DNA from 2 places in the Exiguobacterium sp. E17S genome. Region 1 is predicted to be linked to the other one. Evidence: riboswitches for the same ligand, from Rfam matches in the RefSeq annotation. Region 1 holds a riboswitch; the other holds the start of a gene.
What was found. A riboswitch is a leader RNA that binds a small molecule or an ion and turns the genes downstream of it on or off. The one in region 1 is predicted to bind FMN.
Positions count from the first base shown of each region.

Region 2: another riboswitch for FMN. It lies ahead of AC3B4V_RS07355 (ECF transporter S component); the one in region 1 lies ahead of ribD (bifunctional diaminohydroxyphosphoribosylaminopyrimidine deaminase/5-amino-6-(5-phosphoribosylamino)uracil reductase RibD).

Region 1 covers NZ_JBYLRU010000006.1:72,914-77,129, reverse strand. Annotated here, with positions in the region: gene ribA (GTP cyclohydrolase II) at 1-192, opposite strand, end outside; gene ribE (riboflavin synthase) at 192-818, opposite strand; gene ribD (bifunctional diaminohydroxyphosphoribosylaminopyrimidine deaminase/5-amino-6-(5-phosphoribosylamino)uracil reductase RibD) at 803-1,843, opposite strand; FMN riboswitch at 2,003-2,147, opposite strand; gene AC3B4V_RS14745 (M20 family metallopeptidase) at 2,331-3,536, opposite strand; gene AC3B4V_RS14740 (MetQ/NlpA family ABC transporter substrate-binding protein) at 3,559-4,216, opposite strand, start outside.
Region 2 covers NZ_JBYLRU010000001.1:1,425,391-1,429,606, forward strand. Annotated here, with positions in the region: gene AC3B4V_RS07345 (NAD-dependent epimerase/dehydratase family protein) at 1-691, opposite strand, end outside; gene AC3B4V_RS07350 (HesB/IscA family protein) at 809-1,159, opposite strand; FMN riboswitch at 1,271-1,413, shown strand; gene AC3B4V_RS07355 (ECF transporter S component) at 1,569-2,135, shown strand; gene AC3B4V_RS07360 (YuzB family protein) at 2,213-2,446, opposite strand; gene AC3B4V_RS07365 (NAD(P)/FAD-dependent oxidoreductase) at 2,539-3,591, shown strand; gene AC3B4V_RS07370 (DUF1462 family protein) at 3,633-3,929, opposite strand; gene AC3B4V_RS07375 (NifU family protein) at 4,039-4,216, shown strand, end outside.

The DNA.
Region 1 (4,216 bases):
CCGCGGACTGACTGGTACACAGACGAGTCCTTTTCCGTATGTGATCATGAAGTTGATGTTTTCTGCTGTCGCGTGTTCTGCGAGCATGACGAGATCGCCTTCATTCTCACGATCCTCGTCATCACAGACGATGATCGGTCGTCCTTTTTTCAAATCTTCTATTGCGTCTTCAATCAAGTCGAATCCGTTCATTACATGTCGCCTCCTAAGAATGCTGCCCAGTCCGTCTGCTTCTCATGCTGCGTGAAATGATAGAGATGTTTCGCCATCATGTCACACTCGATATTGACGACTGCGCCGCTTGCCAATCGATCAAACGTCGTCACTTGACGTGAGTGCGGAATCAATGAAATCGAGATCGTTTCCGGCGTGACGCCTTGCAACGTCAGGCTCGTACCGTTGATTGCGATCGAGCCTTTCGGAATACAATACTTTTGCCACGATCCGACATCAAACGTATAGACCATCGCTTCTCCATCCGGTCGCCGACTGATCAGCCGAGCTGTTCCGTCGATATGTCCACTGACGAAATGGCCGCCGAAGCGACCGTCTGCCGGCATCGCCCGTTCGAGTTGCAATGGGCTTCCGACGCGGTACGTGCCGAGGGCTGTTGACCGAATCGTGTCATGGACGGCATCTGCCGTGAAACCGGTCGGACTCATCGACGTGACCGTCAAACAAATCCCATCGACGGCGATGCTATCTCCGATCTTCGTTCCTTCGAGTACCCGGTGCGCCTCAATTTCAAGCGCTAACCCGTTCGGTCGCGGGATCTTTCGTTTTAAGGTTCCGACTTCTTCAATCAATCCGGTGAACATGTTGTCTCCTCCTTTCGGATGTACGTCAGATGGAGATCCGGTCCAACCGTCTCAACCTGGTCGATTTGAAAACGATCTTCGATATCGTGTTGACTATTCCACGCATCGCCTTCAAAAATCGATGGGGCTTGGTAGACTTCGATTCGGTCAACGAGATCTGCCTCAAGGAAAGCGGCTTGAATCGTCGGTCCACCTTCGATCAAAACACTGCGAATGTCTTGTTCGTATAAGCGTTTTAAAATCGCTTCCGGCGTCTCATACTCACCGACGAGCACCGTCACCTGATCGTGACTGATCCGAGGAACACTCGTCAGCCAGTAGGTTGGATTTTTACCATCGCGGAAAACTTGCGCCGTCTCCGGGACCCGACCACGGCGATCGACGATTACCCGAATCGGTTCGATACCTGACGCCGCGCGTAAAGTCAGTGCCGGATCATCGACGAGGACCGTCTCACTGCCGACGAGGATCGCATCATGGCGTCCACGCAGGGCGCGACCATTCGCGCGTGCTTCTTCTGACGTGATCCAGCGCTGTTCACCTGTCGCCGCGATCCCGTTCATCGTCTGAGCGATCTTGACGGTCACGGTCGGGCGTTTTCGTTCGATCGTCTTCCAGAATTCCGTGTAGAGAGCTTCTGCCTCATGGCGTAACAGGCCGACCTCGACTTCGATTCCCGTGTCCTGTAGCCGTTTGATTCCGGAACCAGCGACGATCGCATGTTTGTCCTCCGTTGCGACGAAGACTCGTTTGATTCCTGCTTGTAGAATCGCTTCCGTGCATGGTGGCGTCTTGCCATGATGATTGCATGGCTCGAGCGTCACGTAAAGATCGGCACCGCGGGCGGCTTCTCCTGCCATCCGTAAGGCTTCGACTTCTGCGTGCGGACCACCGGCAAACCGGTGCGCACCGAAGCCGATGATGCGTCCTTGTTTGACGATGACACAGCCGACACTTGGATTCGGACTTGTTTGTCCGTGTAACATTTGTGCTAATTGCATGGCATAACTCATCATCTGTGACATCGCGTTCACTCCTTTCAAATGAAAAAAGACGCCCCTTGAAAAAGGGGCGTCTGTATAGAAGGGTTCACGAAATACACGGTTCGCTCCCAGCATTTTTTCATGCAGAAAGAGACCATCTCCTGAAAACATTTTTTCAGAAAACGGCTTGAATCGTGTCGTTTCGTTCTTCTCCCATCCGGACTTTACCGTCGGCCCTGGAATCTCACCAAGTCAGCCATGATGCGTACATCACAGGTCGCGGGCTCGTCGATCAATCGATCGCATCACCGCCGGTTGGGATTTTCACCCTACCCCGAAGAACTGGATTATTGAGTTATACAATTTTAGCCTAGCATATCTTTTTCAAGAAAACAAAGCGCAAATGCTTCTGTCTTGTCTCTTTTTTGATTTCGCTCCAGTTCTGTCACTCATCACCAATTCGTGATCGACTGCATCTCAAAAACGACCGGAGCACCTGATAGCAGTGCATCCAGTCGTCGTTTTCCGCTTATAAATATCCGTTCTTCCGGTCGTGGAATTCTTGAGCGATCGCCCCGCGCGTCCGTTCATCAGCGAGGACGCGAAGCGCTGTCCGAGCGAGGATTTTCGCCCCCGTGATCAATGCTTCATCTCCAGCTTCTGAACGAGCCGCTTCTTTGAATGCTTCCGTATGCGCGACGAGATCGTCCGGACCTATCTTGATATACGGATGGATCGTCGGAATGACTTGACTGATGTTACCGGCATCCGTCGAACCAAGACCCGGTCGTTCGTCTAAGTGGACCTTTTCACCAAGCGATTCTGCTTCTTCTTGGAACAGACGGTCGAACGTCCGGTTGAAGACGAGGTTATCGACTTCATTTTGGAAGGCGATGACGTCAAGTGTCGCCCCAGTCGCGAGTGCCGCGCCTTGGGCGACGGCTTTGACTTTTTCCGTGACGGCATTCAATCGTTCCCGTGTCGTCGCCCGGATGAAGAAACGTGCTTTTGCGTATTCCGGGATGATGTTCGGCGCATCACCTCCATGCGTGATGATTCCGTGAATCCGGACATCGTCCGGTAATTGCTGACGTAACGCATTGATTCCATTGAAGAGTTGAATGACAGCGTCAAGGGCGTTGATGCCTTCCTCTGGTGACGCCGCTGCGTGTGCCGGACGACCCGTAAAGGCAAAGTCGAGCGGATCGACCGCAAGGGAAGAACCCGTGATCCGTGTTTGTCCCGACGGATGGACCATCAAGGCCGCATCGATCCCTTCCAACAACTGATGTTTGACGAAACTGCCTTTCGCACTACCGTTCGGTCCACCTTCCTCGGCTGGTGTTCCAAGGACAACGACACTCCCGCCGACTTCATCGAGCACTTTACTGAGCGCGATCGCCGCTGCGACGCTCGTCGTGCCGATGATATTATGACCGCACGCGTGACCAATACCCGGCAACGCATCGTATTCAGCAAGAAAGGCAATCGTTGCGCCTGGTCGGTCGCTCGATTTCTTCGCGAAGAACGCGGTATCGTGCCCCGCGACGCCGAGTTCTACTGTAAAACCTTCCGCTGTTAGACGCTCCGCATGGAGCCGCGAAGCAAAGAATTCCTCGTTCCCGATTTCCGGCGTTGCATGAATCCGATGACTTGTCTCAAGATACGATTCCCGTTTTTGTTCGATGTCCTGTTCAATCGTCTCTACCCATGTCGTGCGTACTGGTGTCGTCATACTGTCCACTCTCCTTTTGAAATTATTCGCCGATATCGCTCAGTGGAACGAACGTCGGGATCGTACTGCCTTTATATTCTTTTTTGATGAAGGCCGCGACATCTTTTTGTTGATACAGCGATGCGATTTTTTTCAGTTCTTTTTTGTTCTTGTCTTCCGTCCGTGTCGCGATGATGTTGATGTATGGTTTTGCTGTCTCGTTCTCATGGACGATCGAGTCCTTGATCGGGTTGAAGCCAGCGTCAACGGCAATGCCATTGTTGATGATTGATGCCGCGACGTCCGGTAAGACGCGTGGCGTTTGCCCGGCGACGATCGGAACGATTTTTAGCTTTTTCGGATTCTCGACGATCTTATCGACCGAACCGTTGCCATCGAAGTCGTCCGGTAGCTTGATCAGACCTGCTTCTTGCAGTAACAAGAGGGCGCGTCCCATGTTCGTCGCTTCGTTCGGAACAGCGATTTTTCCGCCAGTTGGAATGTCTTTGACGTCCTTGTATTTATCCGAGTAAATCCCCATCGGTGCGATAACAGTCGTCGCAATCGGCGATAGCTTCAAATTATGTTCTTTCTTGAAAGCGTTGAAGTAGGAAATCGTCTGGAAGGCATTGGCGTCGATCTCGCCCTCAGCCAGTGCCATGTTCGGCTGGACATAATCGGAGAACTTGACGAGCTCGATT
Region 2 (4,216 bases), on a different contig from region 1:
GGTCGATCTTATCCACTAGGTCTTGAATTGATAAGACACCGTCACTTGCAGCGTTGATTGGTCCGGTCAGTTCCGAACGACCACACCACTCAAGAAAGGCAGCGGCTTCATAACTTGAGATATACCCCATCTTCGCGTATGTGTTTTCGGCAACGATCGGACGACCGTCAAGCGCCCGCTTGATATGAAAGACGAGTCGCTCCGTATAGTCATCTGGTCCGAGGACGACCGGAAAACGGACCGCAACGACTGGGAACGTCGCCCGTTGGAAGAAATAACTCTCCGCTTGGCGCTTCCCTTCGCCATATCCATGTTCCTTCTCAAGCTCATATTTCCCGGGAAACGGATTGTAGGCACGCTCCGTGATATTCGCACCACCGTCTTCATAGACAGACATCGTCGACGTCAACACGTAGCGCCCGACTTTCCCTTCAAACGCGTCGATCGCAAGCTTGGCTTGATACGGCGTGAAGCAAATGTTGTCATAGATGACATCCCAGTGCTGTTGGCTTAAGTCCTTCATCGTACTACTTGACGTCCGGTCTCCTTTGAAAAATGTCAAGCCCTTCGCGACTGGTGGCGTATGCTCGCCGCGTGTGACGATTGTCACGTCATCCCCCGAATCGGCTAAGCGAATTGCAAGCCGGCGTCCGAAATAGCGCGTTCCCCCGAAGATCAATACTTTTCTCATCCTGAAGCCCTCCCTGTTCGTAGTAGCATTCACTCTCTTAATATTTCGAGTCAACGGAACAGGTCTCCTGTATGCGGACAATAAAAAAATCGTGGACGATGTCCACGATTGGATTCATTAACAGCCACCCGGTGTCCCAGCATTCGTTGCCGTCCGGAACGAAGTCCCGCAACCGCATGTTGCGATGGCATTCGGATTCGTGATCGTGAATCCGCCGCCGAGCATCGACTGCTTATAATCGATTTCCAGTCCTTTGACGACCGGATAATCTTTTTCGTCCACGATGACGGTCACGCCGTGCTGTTCGAAAACGAGATCCGTTTCTTTCTGTTGGTCGAATCCCATTCCGTACGACAGACCACTACATCCACCACCTTGGACGAGCATCCGAAGATTCCGTTCATCTGCTGGTGCCTGCGCCATCATGTCCTGGACTTGTAGCGCTGCTGCCTCCGTTAAATGGATCATGTCATCACCTTCCTTTTCTTTAGTATACGCAACTTCTGAGCGAATCGAAACCTAGTTGCTTGAAACTATCTTGAATTCGTTGTATAAATGGTATGTACAACAAAATAATCGTTCCATCTTCAGGGCAGGGTGAAATTCCCGACCGGCGGTAAACAACTCTTCTTGAGTTGAAGCCCGCGAGCGAATAGGGCGCTATTTGCTGATTCTGTGTAATTCAGGAGCCGACAGTACAGTCTGGATGGGAGAAGATGGCGGCATGAGTTTGAATTTGATCGATTTTTGCAACAATCGATTAGGTTTATTTAATGCGGACTTCTCCCCTGTTGATCTCATCAATAGGGGTTTCTTTATGGACGCAGTCATGCCAATACTTCATCGAGAGGAACGAGCAAAAGGAGACAATACTCGTATGAAACGCACACAAAAAATGGTCACTCTGTCAATGTTAGGATCAATCTCGTTTGTTCTTATGCTTATCAATTTTCCACTGCCGTTCTTACCGAACTATCTGAAGATTGACTTCAGTGATGTTCCTGCTCTCGTCGCAGCGATCATGTTCTCACCGGTCGCAGGTGTCATCGTCGAAGCATTGAAGAACGTGCTATACTACATCTTCCGCGGAAGTGGTGTTCCGGTCGGAGAATTCGCGAACTTCGCTGCTGGTGTCGCATTCGTGCTTCCTGTCAGCTGGTTCTACCACAAAAAGAAATCAACACAAGGTCTCGCAACTGGTCTCGTCGCTGGTACGATCACGATGGCACTCGGTCTTGCGATTCTCAACTATATCTTGATCCTTCCAGCGTATGCATGGTTCCTTGGTATGGACTACATGGCGGATCCAGCTGTCAAATGGACAGCGATCACAGCTGGTATCTTACCGTTTAACGTCATCAAGGCGTTGTTCATCTCGGCACTCTTCATTCCGTTGTTCTTGAAACTACGACCATGGATGATGCGCCGTCAACAATCTGCCTGATCCGAAAAGCTGCGCCCGCTGACGGACACGAATCCCCTCGTTCAGACGAACGAGGGGTTTTTTTTGGCTGTTCGTGCTCACAGCTCATTCTCTTCGATTTTTAGGTAAATCTTTTCAAGCAACTCTTCCGGCGTCTCGCCTACGACCGTCTCACCATCAACGAGACAAAAATGATCAAGCGAACAAATGCCGCAATAGCCGAGACAACCGTATTCGACGACGTCGACGTTAGGGTCACGTTCGAGTTGCTCCATGACGACCTGTGTACCAGCCGCTAAGTTACTGATACAAAATTCAATAATCGGATTCACTTTTTTTCCTCCTTCAAGCAGGAAACGACCTGCCTCATGTCGTATTATACAAGGTCAGACTGATTTAGGGGAACTAAGGGGGATTTTACGTTATGAAGCAATTGGTCGTACTCGGCGGAGGATATGGTGGAATGCGGATTTGTGAGCGATTCAAGGACGAGGAAGTTGCCGTCACGCTCGTCGACCGTCTACCGTACCACGCACTCAAAACGGAATATTACGCACTCGCAGCAGGTACATTATCAGATCGAGATGTCCGGATTGAATTTCCGGAGGGGAAACATCTTACTTATAAATATGGACATGTCATTAAAATCTCACCAGAGACGAATACGGTCCACCTGCAGGACGGATCAGAATTATTCTATGATGACTTGATCATCGCCCTCGGTTGCGAGGATAAATACCACAACATTCCGGGTGCTCAAGAGTTTACATATAGCATCCAGACACTTGAAGAATCGCGCAAGACACAGCAAGCGATCTGTGGTTTGTCACCGGGGTCCGTCGTCTCGATCGTCGGTGCTGGTCTATCTGGTGTCGAACTTGCCAGTGAACTGCATGAGAGCCGGAAAGATTTAACGATTCGTCTGTTCGACCGCGGTCCATCCGTCTTGTCATTCTTATCCGATAAAGTCTCGTCTTACGTCCAGGAATGGTTCGAGGAGCATGACGTTGAGGTCATCAACAATTCGAACGTCACGCTCGTCACGGCGGACGACGTGCGAAACGGCGACGATACGTACCCGTCGGACTTGACGATTTGGACGGCAGGTACGCAGCCGGTCAAGGTCGTTCGTGATCTCGGCTTTGCTGCAGACAGTGGCGGTCGGATCAAATTGACGGAACATCACCATGTACCAGAATACGATAACGTCTTCGTCATCGGCGATTGTGCCAGCTTGCCGTATGCACCAAGCGGTCAACTCGCAGAACATCAGGCAGAACAAGTCGTCGATGTCTTGCAAGCGAAATGGCAAGGGAAAAAATTGCCGAAACTGCCAGAAATCAAATTGCGCGGGATGCTCGGATCGCTCGGGAAATCAGATGGTTTTGGGATCGTCATGGGCAAGCAAGCGCTGACGGGGAAAGTCCCACGTCTCTTAAAGTCCGGTGTCTTATGGAAACACAAAAAGATTAAATGAACAAAAGAGGTGTCCCGATCTTTGGGATACCTCTTTGTCGTTCACCCCGTCTGACTTAACTTTGCATCAATCGCTGCCGTGATCGTCTTCAGCTTGACGTACCCCTCGTCAATCATCTCATCATCAAGCACGATCAGTGGATAAAAATAGACATCCTCTTTCAAGGCTTCCGTCCATTGATCCGCTGTTGCTGTCTCGAAATCGACATAGCGTAGCGTCATCGCTTGCTCATATTTCTGTCCGAGGACAGCTTGTAGCCAACTGAACGTCTCTTCCGAGCTGGGTGCCCCGACACAACTCGGACAAGTGACCGCTGTTCCATAAACCGTGATTTCCATCTTGAAGTCCCCCTTTTCAATTCTCTCCTCTTTAGTATACAAGTTTTCCAGATTGAGAACATTTTTCAACCCTGTTACAATGAAACTATACGAAAGGATGTGTTTACGCATGGAAATGTTTGATCAAGTGAATGAAGTTCTTGAAAAATTGCGTCCGTTCCTTCTTCGTGATGGAGGAGACGTTGAACTCGTAGATGTAGAAGACGGAATCGTAAAACTCCGTTTGATGGGAGCTTGTGGTAGCTGCCCAAGTTCAACGATCACATTGAAGGCCGGTATCGAACGTG